One region of the Alistipes sp. cv1 genome, then DNA from elsewhere that is predicted to be linked to it. Evidence: riboswitches for the same ligand, from Rfam matches in the RefSeq annotation. Region 1 holds a riboswitch; each other region holds the start of a gene.

Region 1 (3,283 bases):
GCACCGGCCAACAGCGCGGTCACGGCCTGCGGCAACCTCGATTCGAGCACGATAAACGACCACGAAGCCTGTCCGGCCTCCCCGCCCGTCAGGATGCCGAGCACCGCCCGCAACGGAATCGGCACCGACCCCAGGAACAGGCTGGCCGCAAACAGCACCGCGACACAGCAAGCCGCCGCAACGATATACCGCACCGAAATGCTCACTGCCGCATCCTGTTAAAATACCGCAACCGGTATCCGGGTATCGTCCCCGGATGAAAAATCTCGATCAGGTCGCCCAACACCCGGTCGGGATGCATCGGCATTTCTTCGTAATAAGGCGTTTTCCCGGTATTGCAGACGAAAATATTCCGTTTTTTAAAAGCGTCGAAATGCCGGTAAGGTTCGTACTCCGTCTGCAGTTCCGCATAGGTCAGTTCCTGCGGCGCATTGTATTTAATAAGCCAGAAATCGGCTCCCTGTCCCTTTTCGAACACCGTCTCGAACGCCAACGGCACCGAACCGGTAGTCGGGTCGTCGGCCCAGATGTAATCGGCCCCGGCATCGCGGTACAAGTTGGCAATGTAACTGCGGCCCCCGGGAACATACCATGCCGATCCGTATTTTTTCTCGGACAGTACGGTCGGACGCACGCCCACCGTATCCGTCATCCTGCACAGCGAATCGTATGCCGCCGCCGTCTGCCGGAATAGCGAATCGGCCCGCTGTCCTCTGTCGAAAAACAACGCCATGAAACGCATCCATTCGGCCCTTCCGAGCGGCGTAACCTCCATATAATCGACGCATTCCATGATCGGAATCGCCGTTTTTTCGATCCGTCCGTAACCGACGTTCTTGAACGGCGAAGCGATGATGATGTCGGGCGCCAGGTCGATCACCTTTTCGACATCCGGCGACGAAGCCTCGCCCAGGTCGGCAATAGCACCCCGGGCCACCCCGTCGCGAATAAAATCCAGGTCGATATAACGGGGCTCGCAAACCCCTACGATCCGGTCGCCCACCCCCAGTTCGTCCAGCATACCGCAGTGCACGGCCGAATAAACCACGACCCGCTGCAACGGCGTCCGTACGATATTTCCTTCCGGAAGTCCAACCGGCAGCGGCCTCTCGCGGTCGACGAGCACATAACGACGCAGCAACCGGAGGCTGTCCCACGGACTGAGCACGTCGACGAGCGTATAATCCCGGAAATGCTCGACCCGATAATGCCGGGCATATTCTATCCGGAACGCTTCGCCGGCGCCTTCGCCGGATTTCCGGCCCGATCCGCACCCCGCTCCCAGCAGTATGACGGACAAAAAAAGAAAAAACGATCGAATCAATCTCATCGGAATACCCATATTTTCCGGTTGAACTTACAAAGTTACGCAAATTACCGATCCCCTACAAACCGAAACAAGGACAGATGAGCACCTTATTCAGATCCTCATCCGTCACTCAGGGGGAAAACTACTTATCATATTCGTAAAAAACGTCGTTCGCAGGGCGTCGATCCTGTAAAACCGTTTTTCCGTAATATTCGTCCGGCTGCTCCGAAATAAAATAAAAGAGGAAGAAAAAACGCGAACCCGGACAACTCCCGTCCGACCCCCGCAAAGAATCAACCCATTCCGCTTTTTACCCGAAGCACAAATGTTTCAAACGAATCGAGGCAGGTCTTCTGGCTCGCCTCACATCCGGCAGTCTTCCCATCCTTACGACAGTGACTTTCAGAATCGCCGGACATTTTCCGAGGCTTACAGCTGCGGGTACAGCTCCGGGATTGAAACGACGTTTCGCACCGGATTCCCTATTACGGCCATTCCGCGTCGCTGCGGTCGGGCCACCTTGATTCAACTGGAAGCAAAGGTAAAGCGTTTTTACGAACAATCAAACGTTCCCGACGGTTTCCGGTAATTTTTTTTGCACATTTTGTACACAAACGAAAAAGCCGGCGAGTTTCACCGGCTTTTATAGGATTCGATCCCACGCTACATTCCGTAGCTCAGCAACGAGATCCGATCGTACACCACGCTCAGGACTCCCAACAGCAGGATACCCATGCTACAAGCCACCAGACTGGCACGCATGTACCCGTCGCTGCGGAACGCGGCGATCGGCGCCTCGTTCTTGTTGATGAACATGGCCCTGACCACGAGCAGATAATAGTACAGCGAAATAATCGTATTGATCAGCGCGATCAACACAAGGATGTAATACCCTTGCTGGGCGGCGGCTGCGAAGATGAAGAACTTGCTGAAGAATCCGGCGAACGGCGGAATCCCGGCCAGCGAGAACATCGCCAGCGTCATCACCAGCACCAGTTTCGGATTCGTTGCGTACAATCCGTTGTAATCGTCGATCGTCACCTTGCCGGAGCGGTTCTCAATCGCCGAAATCACGCCGAAAGCGGCCAAGTTGGACACCATGTAAACCAATATGTAATAAACCAGCGAAGTCATACCGAGAGCCGATGCGCTGATCACTCCCAGCACGATGTAACCGGCCTGCGAAATCGACGAATAAGCCAGGAAACGTTTGATATTGCGCTGTCGAATCGCGAACAAGTTGGCGATCGTGATCGTCGCGATGATTACGCCGTAGAGCACGCCCTGCCACTGGGCTGCGATCGGAGAGAACACCTTCATCAGGATCGTCATCAGCACAAACACGGCAGCCCCTTTCGAGATGACCGACAGGTAAGAGGTAACGGTCGTCGGAGCGCCCTGGTAAACGTCGGGCGTCCACTGGTGGAACGGCACGAGCGAAATTTTGAAGAACAGCCCCACGACGAAGAACAGGAAAGCCATGATCTGCAACGGCGAACCGTTCACGGCGGCCGGGATGTCGTCGAAATAGAGCGTTCCGGTCGTACCGTAGATCAGCGACATACCGTACAGCGACAGCCCCGATGCAAAGACGGCGTTCAGGATGTATTTGGCTCCGGCTTCGGCCGATTCGCGTTTGAACTTATCGAAAGCGACCAACGTAGCCATCGGGATCGACGCGGTTTCCAGTCCGATAAAGAAGAACAGGAAGTTGCCGGCCGAGATCATGAAGTACATGCCCAGCAGCGTGGTCAGCGTCAAGAAATAGAATTCGCCGCGCTTGTGGACGGTCGTATCGCTTTTGAGCCAGCCCTCGGCCTGCATCAGCACGATCAGCGTCCCGACGTTCAGGATGCTTTTGACGACGCCCATCATCGGCGTGTACTGGTACATGCCGCCGAATGCTTCGCCAGCGACTCCCGGCACGATGTTCAGCAACGTATGTACGCCGAACAGAATGCACGCTACGGGCTG
Region 2 (3,283 bases), on a different contig from region 1:
GTCGTTTCGATCCCTCGTATTTCCACGCGACCGAGGTTGATCATCGTCCACTGGAACTGGTTGCTGGTGGGCATGGCGACGATCTTGTCGTCCACTTCGTTGTAGTAGGCGTCCGCCTGGAAGTCGATCCGCCGCAGGACGCCGTCGAAATTTTTCGCATAGGTGACGCCGAGGTTGTATTGGGTGGTGTATTCCGGGTTCAGGTATTTGTTGCCGATGAACGTGTAGTACAGGTCGTTCAGCGTAGGCATCCGGAAAATCCGTTTGTAGAATGCGCGGAAACTCAGCTCCGGCCGACTCCACGGTTTGTACCAGACTACGAAGGTGGGCGTGAATTCGCTTTTGTCGCCGGCGCTTCCCCCGACGGCTTTCGTCCGGTCGTGGACATAAGTGTGCAGCAGGCTTGCCTGCACTTTGACCCGGGAAAATTCGAACGAGGTCGCCGCGGCCGTCAGTACCGAATAGCGCTGCGGATAGACGAAATCGACCAAGTCGGCGTCCAGCGTGTTCCATTGGAAATCGGCGGCGAGGTTGGCTTTCCACCATTTGAAAAACGTAAATTCGTTGGCTGCCGAGAAATACGTCTCCTGCTGGTAGTAGTGGTTGTTGACATACATCGTGCTCTCGTCGAGGCGCGGATCGGACAGGTAGTGCAGGTAATCGTAGGCGTACTTGCCGTTCAGCAACAGACTGTAAAACGGACTGAAGGTTTTCCGGAAAGAACCCTGTACGAAAAAGTTGTCGTCCCACTGCCGGTCTTCGTGCCGGAACCGTCCGGGTTCCTGTCGCACCGAAGCGCCCGGGTAGCCCCGTTCCGAGTTGTAAAAGTAGACTTTCGCTTTCCATTCGCCGTTGCGTACCAGGCCGAAAAGGCCGCCTTCGGCCCGTAGGGCGCGCACGTCGCCGTTGCGGCGCACTTCAGTCGTGTCGTATCCGTTTTTTTTCGTGTAGCTGAACTTGTAGCGGCCCGTGGTGTACAGGTATTCGACGTTGAACGAACTGCTGAGCCGGTCGTTGAACCGGTGTTCCCACAGGATCGACGGGTTGGCCGTGCCGAAAGAGCCGGTTTTCATCGACACGCCGAAATGGTTGTTTTTTCCGTCTCGGTCGAAACGGGGCGTTCGCGTCTGCATGTAAATCGAACCGGCCGATGCGAAATCTTTAGCCGGCTGGAATACCGCGCTTTTCTGCCCGTTGTACAGCGAAATGGATTCCATGTTGTCCAGCGAAAAGCGTCCCAGGTCGATCTGCCCGTTCTGTGCGTTGCCGAGTTGGATGCCGTCGAAGAAAACGCCGACGTGCTGGGTGCCCATGCTACGGATATTGATGGTTTTGAGTCCTCCGATTCCGCCGTAATCCTTGATCTGCACCCCGGAAAAATAGCGTACCGCATCGGCGACCGACAGGGCGTTGAGTCGCTGCAGTTCTTTGCCGGAGAGTTCCTGGGCGGGGATAATCCGGGACGGTTGGTTCTGTCCGTATACGGTCACCTCGTCGATGCTGTAATGGCGTAGGCTGTCCGGATACGCTTTGCGTGTCAGGCTGTCGGAGCCGTTCTGCGAATAAAGCGCCGCCGGTGTCAGGCAACACATAAACAGGAAGAGATAAATGGGAGGAATACGTTCCATGCCGCTCGTTGATCGTTAAAAAATCCAATTCGGTTTTACAGCGGGCGGCATCGTGCGCAAATAGGTCAGCCGGAAATTCCGTCGATTTTCGTCTGTTCACCGCAGACTGTAAAATCCGTAAAGCAAAGGTAGGTCTTCTGACTCGTTTCCGTTTCGGCGCCTTCCCGACTCGATGTCAGTGGCCAAGAGTGTCGAAACATTTTATTCCTTTCGGAACTGAAACTTACAGCAGCGGGGACTGTTGCCGATTCGCACGGCATTCCCTTTTAATTCCCTGATCGCGGTCGAAAGCGCGATGCGGAAACCTTTGCACGGCAAAGATAGTTTTTTTTCGGGACGATGCGGCCTAATAATGAAAATAATGTGCGTTCCGGTGGGCATACTGCCTGGGTTGTCTTTCAGAAAAATACGTCCGCGATGGAAAATATATCCCGGAAAGTGTTACCTTTGGACCGGACCTACAGGAAAGAGAGTGACCGGGTTCGAAACGTGGTGTACAGACCTTTTACAATGTAACCTATGCAAAATATGTTTAGTTTCAATTTGATAAAGAATACCGTTTCCTCTACGGTTGTCGTATCGCCCGTTCCCCAGAGAAATAACAGCATTGATATAGCAAGAGGCATTTGTATGTTTCTCGTGATGCTCTATCACTCGGAATGTTATTTTCCTACGAGCATACATATCCAACCATTTTTTGCACCGTTTTTTCTAACAACTTTTTTCTTTATAACAGGAAGATATATCGTCAAAGAGACTGCGCCGCTCTCTTTTCTTCGGAAATTAAAACGAATATTTGCCACTCTGGTTTGGCCTTATTTGATATTTACAACCCTTATTTGGCTACCGAAAGCATTTGCCCACGGAAATGACGTGACAATAAAAAGCATGTTATATGATGTTCTGGGAGGAACAGCGTCTTGGTTTGTTGCAGCCCTTATTGTCTGCGAAATTCTTTTCTACATTTTTTACAAACTCTTTCGAAATGAATACATCCTGTTGATTTGCGGGCTCAGTCTCTTAATTTTGGGCACTTATCTGAAACGTGTGGATCCTGCACCTTCTTTCTGGTATTATAAAGAAGCTTTCGTCAATCTGATATTTGTTTGTTTGGGATATATTTGGAGCCTGCACTACAACGTGATTCAGAAAACTTTGTCGGGTAAATACAGCCTGTTGGCCTTTACTTCGCTTTATATAGCCTTGTTTGCAATTTTTCGATACACGCCCGTTTCAGAATACGATGGAATTATGATCGATAGTTTTAAATCGTTGGTTTTGTCAGGGAGCGGGATTGTGTTTATCTTAAAATTGTCGGAATTTATCCGCAATCAACCTGTTCTTGAATATATCGGTCGGAACTCAATATTGTATTATTTTCTAAATGGAGGCGTGATTTTGATTCTGTCAAAAATACTGAATAAAATAAACATTCCTCATTATTACGTGATCGATTTCTTAATTGCGGTTATTGCAACTGCTGTCATTACCGTGCTTGTTTGGATTATTAATCGATATCTCCCGTTTTTCAAGCGGTTTCCCTGGGAGAACAATCGGTCGCTCCACTTTGCAAAGAAAGGATAAGTGGAAATATTATTAATATAAAAGATTTAGTCCAAAAATTTTCGATAATCAGAATTGTTGATTAACTTTGC
Region 3 (3,283 bases), on a different contig from region 1:
CCGTCAAGGCGATCGACGGGGTTAAAGCCGCGTTGTCGATGACGATTCCGACCGGGACGGGCATTCACCGGAGGATGGTTTACATCGAGCTGAAAGAGGGCTACGATTTCGACAAGGTGGCCGACGCGATCAAAAAAGACGCCTATTTCGTACACGACGAGACGCACGTGATGCGGGTGCAGAGCGTGGACGCGCTGCTGGACATGGGACATGGCGTCAACCTGACGCGCAAGGGCGTTTCGGGCAAAACGCAGAACCAACTGTTCGAATTCAATATGAAGATCAACAATCCGGCGCTTACGGCCCAGATACTGGTCTCCTCGGCGCGGGCTTCTATGTTGCAGAAACCGGGATGCTACACGCTGATCGAAATCCCGATGATCGACCTGCTTCCCGGAGACCGGACGGAACTGATCCGGCATCTGGTATAACAGGATTAAAAACAGCAAACGAACGATATGTTACTTCCGATTTATATTTACGGTTCGGCGGTTTTGCGCAAAGAATCCGAAGACATCGCCAAAGATTATCCGGAACTGGACAAATTTCTCGAAAACCTGTGGGAAACCATGTACGAAGCCGACGGAGTCGGACTGGCCGCCCCGCAGGTGGGCCGCAACATCCGGATCTTCGTGGTCGACGCTTCGGTGAACGCCGACAAGGATCCGAGCCTGGCCGGTTTTAAAAAAGCCTTTATCAACGCGCACATCTACGAACGCTCCGGCGACGCCGTTCCGTTCGACGAAGGATGTTTGAGCCTGCCGGGAATCAACGAACGGGTCGAAAGGCCGTCGCGGATCAGGATCCGCTACGCGGACGAAAATTTCGTTGAGCACGACGAGGAGTTCGAAGGTTTCGCGGCGCGGGTCATCCAGCACGAGTACGACCACCTGGACGGCAAACTGTTCATCGACCACGTGTCGCCGCTGCGCCGAACTCTGCTGAAAAGCAAACTGGCCGCGATGACCAAAGGGAAATACAAAGCGCACTATCCCTGCAAACTGGTGAAAAAATAGTTTCCGCCCGTTTCCGGGATCTCTTTCAGGGCCGTTCGCCGTTTCGGGCGAGCGGCCTTTTTGCATACCGTCTTTCCTCGTCGCTTTCGGCGATGACAGCCAACCGTTTAATCGAATAGGTTTATAAGTTGTTGATAAGTATTCCGCCGAAAATGTTTTCCGTCGAAACGATTCGCTATGTTTGTGAAAACATTCGGTTCTCGATGCCGGGCGTCTCGCCCGGCAGGAGATCAAAAGGGAATCCCGTGAAAGTCGGGAACTATCCCCGTAGCTGTAAGTTCCTGCCAAAGGCCGCGCAAACCCGAATGCCACTGTCGGTTTACCCGATGGGAAGGCGCGCGACCCGGAACAAGTCAGAAGACCTGCCGGATGAATTGCATTGTAGCTTTCGGGTGAAGAGCGATCGAATGTCGGGGCCCTCCGTACGCGGCCCGATATCTTTTATCCTCCCGGAGTTACCATTTTATCTTATTGTTTAACTGTTTAAAATTCAAACAAGATGAATGGACAGACTCATTTACGGCAAATCGTAAAACGGACGGGCGAGATCGCCCCGTTCAGTCCGGAGAAAATCGAACAGGCGATCTTCAAGGCCATGCGGGCCTCCGGTGTGCCGAACCGCAAAGAAGCCCGCCGGCTGTGCAGCGAAGTGGTGGCCTCGCTCGAAAAAAACAGCGCCGAACAGACGCCGCACGTCGAACAGGTGCAGGACGCCGTCGAACAGGCGCTGTACCGTCGCGGCGATTTCGCGCTGCTGAAAAACTACATGCTCTACCGTCGGCAGCACGAACAGCTCCGCGAATCGAAAGAGCTGTTTTCGAACCTCGACGTGATGGACGACTACCTGTCGCAGGACGACTGGCGGGTCAAGGAAAGCGCCAATTCGGCCTACTCGCTGCAAGGCCTCAACCAGCACATTTCGACGATGATTACTTCGCAGTACTGGCTCGGCCGGCTCTATTCCGAAGAGGTCGCCGACGCGCACAAAAGCGGAGCTATGCACATCCACGACTTGGGCTTCCTGAGCGTCTACTGCGTCGGCTGGGATCTGAAAGACCTATTGACGACCGGGTTCAAAGGAGTCGAAGGCAAAGCGCAGAGCGCGCCGGCCCGGCACCTGCGGACAGCGCTCGGACAGATCGTCAACTTCTTCTACACGATGCAGGGCGAAGCGGCCGGCGCGCAGGCTTTCTCGAATTTCGACACCTTCCTCGCGCCCTACGTCCGCTACGACGGGCTCGACTACGCGCAGGTCAAACAGTGCTTGCAGGAATTCCTGTTCAACCTGAACGTTCCGACGCGGGTCGGTTTCCAGACCCCGTTCACGAACATCACGATGGATCTGACCGTCCCCGACTTCCTGAAAAACGAGCCGGTGGTTTGCGGCGGCGAAGTAAAAGAGGAGACCTACGGCGATTTTCAGCCCGAAATGACGCTGCTCAACAAGGCCTTCGCCGAGGTGATGTACGAAGGGGACGCGGCGGGCAGCCTGTTCTCGTTCCCGATCCCGACCTACAACATCACGCCCGATTTCGATTGGGAAAATCCCGATTACGACGGCATCTGGCAGATGACCGCCAAGTACGGCATCCCCTACTTCTCGAACTTCGTCAACTCGGACATGAAACCCGACGACGTGCGCAGCATGTGCTGCCGGCTGCGGCTCGACAAACGGGAACTAATCAAGCGCGGCGGCGGACTGTTCGCGTCGAACCCGCTGACCGGGTCGGTCGGCGTCGTGACGATCAACCTGCCGCGACTCGGTTACGAATCGGGGTCCGAGAAGTCGTTTTTCGAACGGCTGCGCCACCTGATGGAGCTGGCCCGCGAAAGCCTCGAAACCAAACGCAAGGTCATCGAGCGCTACACCGAAAAGGGACTCTATCCCTATTCGAAATTCTACCTGCGCCACATCCACGACCGTTTCGGCTGCTATTGGAAAAACCACTTCTCGACGATCGGCATCAACGGGATGAACGAATGCTGTCTGAACTTCCTCGGCGTCGGAATCGCCACCGAAGAGGGCGCGGCATTCGCCCAAAAAACGATGCGCTTCATGCGGGACGTGCTGGCCGTATTCCAGGAGGAAACCGGCAATATCTACAACCTCGAAGCCACTCCGGCCGAAAGCACCGCCTACCGGTTCGCGATGCTCGATACCAAGCGTTATCCGGATATCATCACGGCGAACCAAGCCGACCGACTGCTGAAAGGCGCCAAGCCTTACTACACCAATTCGACCCACCTGCCGGTAAACTTTACCGACG

Evidence for each region. Region 1 has a riboswitch for cobalamin ahead of C1A08_RS07905 (ABC transporter substrate-binding protein). Riboswitches for the same ligand answer to the same signal wherever they lie in the genome.
Region 2: it holds a riboswitch for cobalamin, as region 1 does, so the genes downstream of both, C1A08_RS06515 (TonB-dependent receptor) here and C1A08_RS07905 (ABC transporter substrate-binding protein) in region 1, are expected to answer to the same signal.
Region 3: it holds a riboswitch for cobalamin, as region 1 does, so the genes downstream of both, C1A08_RS11855 (ribonucleoside triphosphate reductase) here and C1A08_RS07905 (ABC transporter substrate-binding protein) in region 1, are expected to answer to the same signal.

The regions. Positions count from the first base shown of each region.
Region 1 covers NZ_OEPW01000004.1:149,410-152,692, reverse strand. Annotated here, with positions in the region: gene C1A08_RS07910 (iron ABC transporter permease) at 1-206, opposite strand, end outside; gene C1A08_RS07905 (ABC transporter substrate-binding protein) at 203-1,321, opposite strand; cobalamin riboswitch at 1,636-1,847, opposite strand; gene C1A08_RS07900 (NADH-quinone oxidoreductase subunit N) at 1,973-3,283, opposite strand, start outside.
Region 2 covers NZ_OEPW01000003.1:140,871-144,153, forward strand. Annotated here, with positions in the region: gene C1A08_RS06515 (TonB-dependent receptor) at 1-1,592, opposite strand, end outside; cobalamin riboswitch at 1,739-1,952, opposite strand; gene C1A08_RS06520 (acyltransferase family protein) at 2,148-3,212, shown strand.
Region 3 covers NZ_OEPW01000008.1:30,781-34,063, reverse strand. Annotated here, with positions in the region: gene C1A08_RS11865 (diaminopimelate dehydrogenase) at 1-431, shown strand, start outside; gene def (peptide deformylase) at 459-1,016, shown strand; cobalamin riboswitch at 1,194-1,400, shown strand; gene C1A08_RS11855 (ribonucleoside triphosphate reductase) at 1,516-3,283, shown strand, end outside.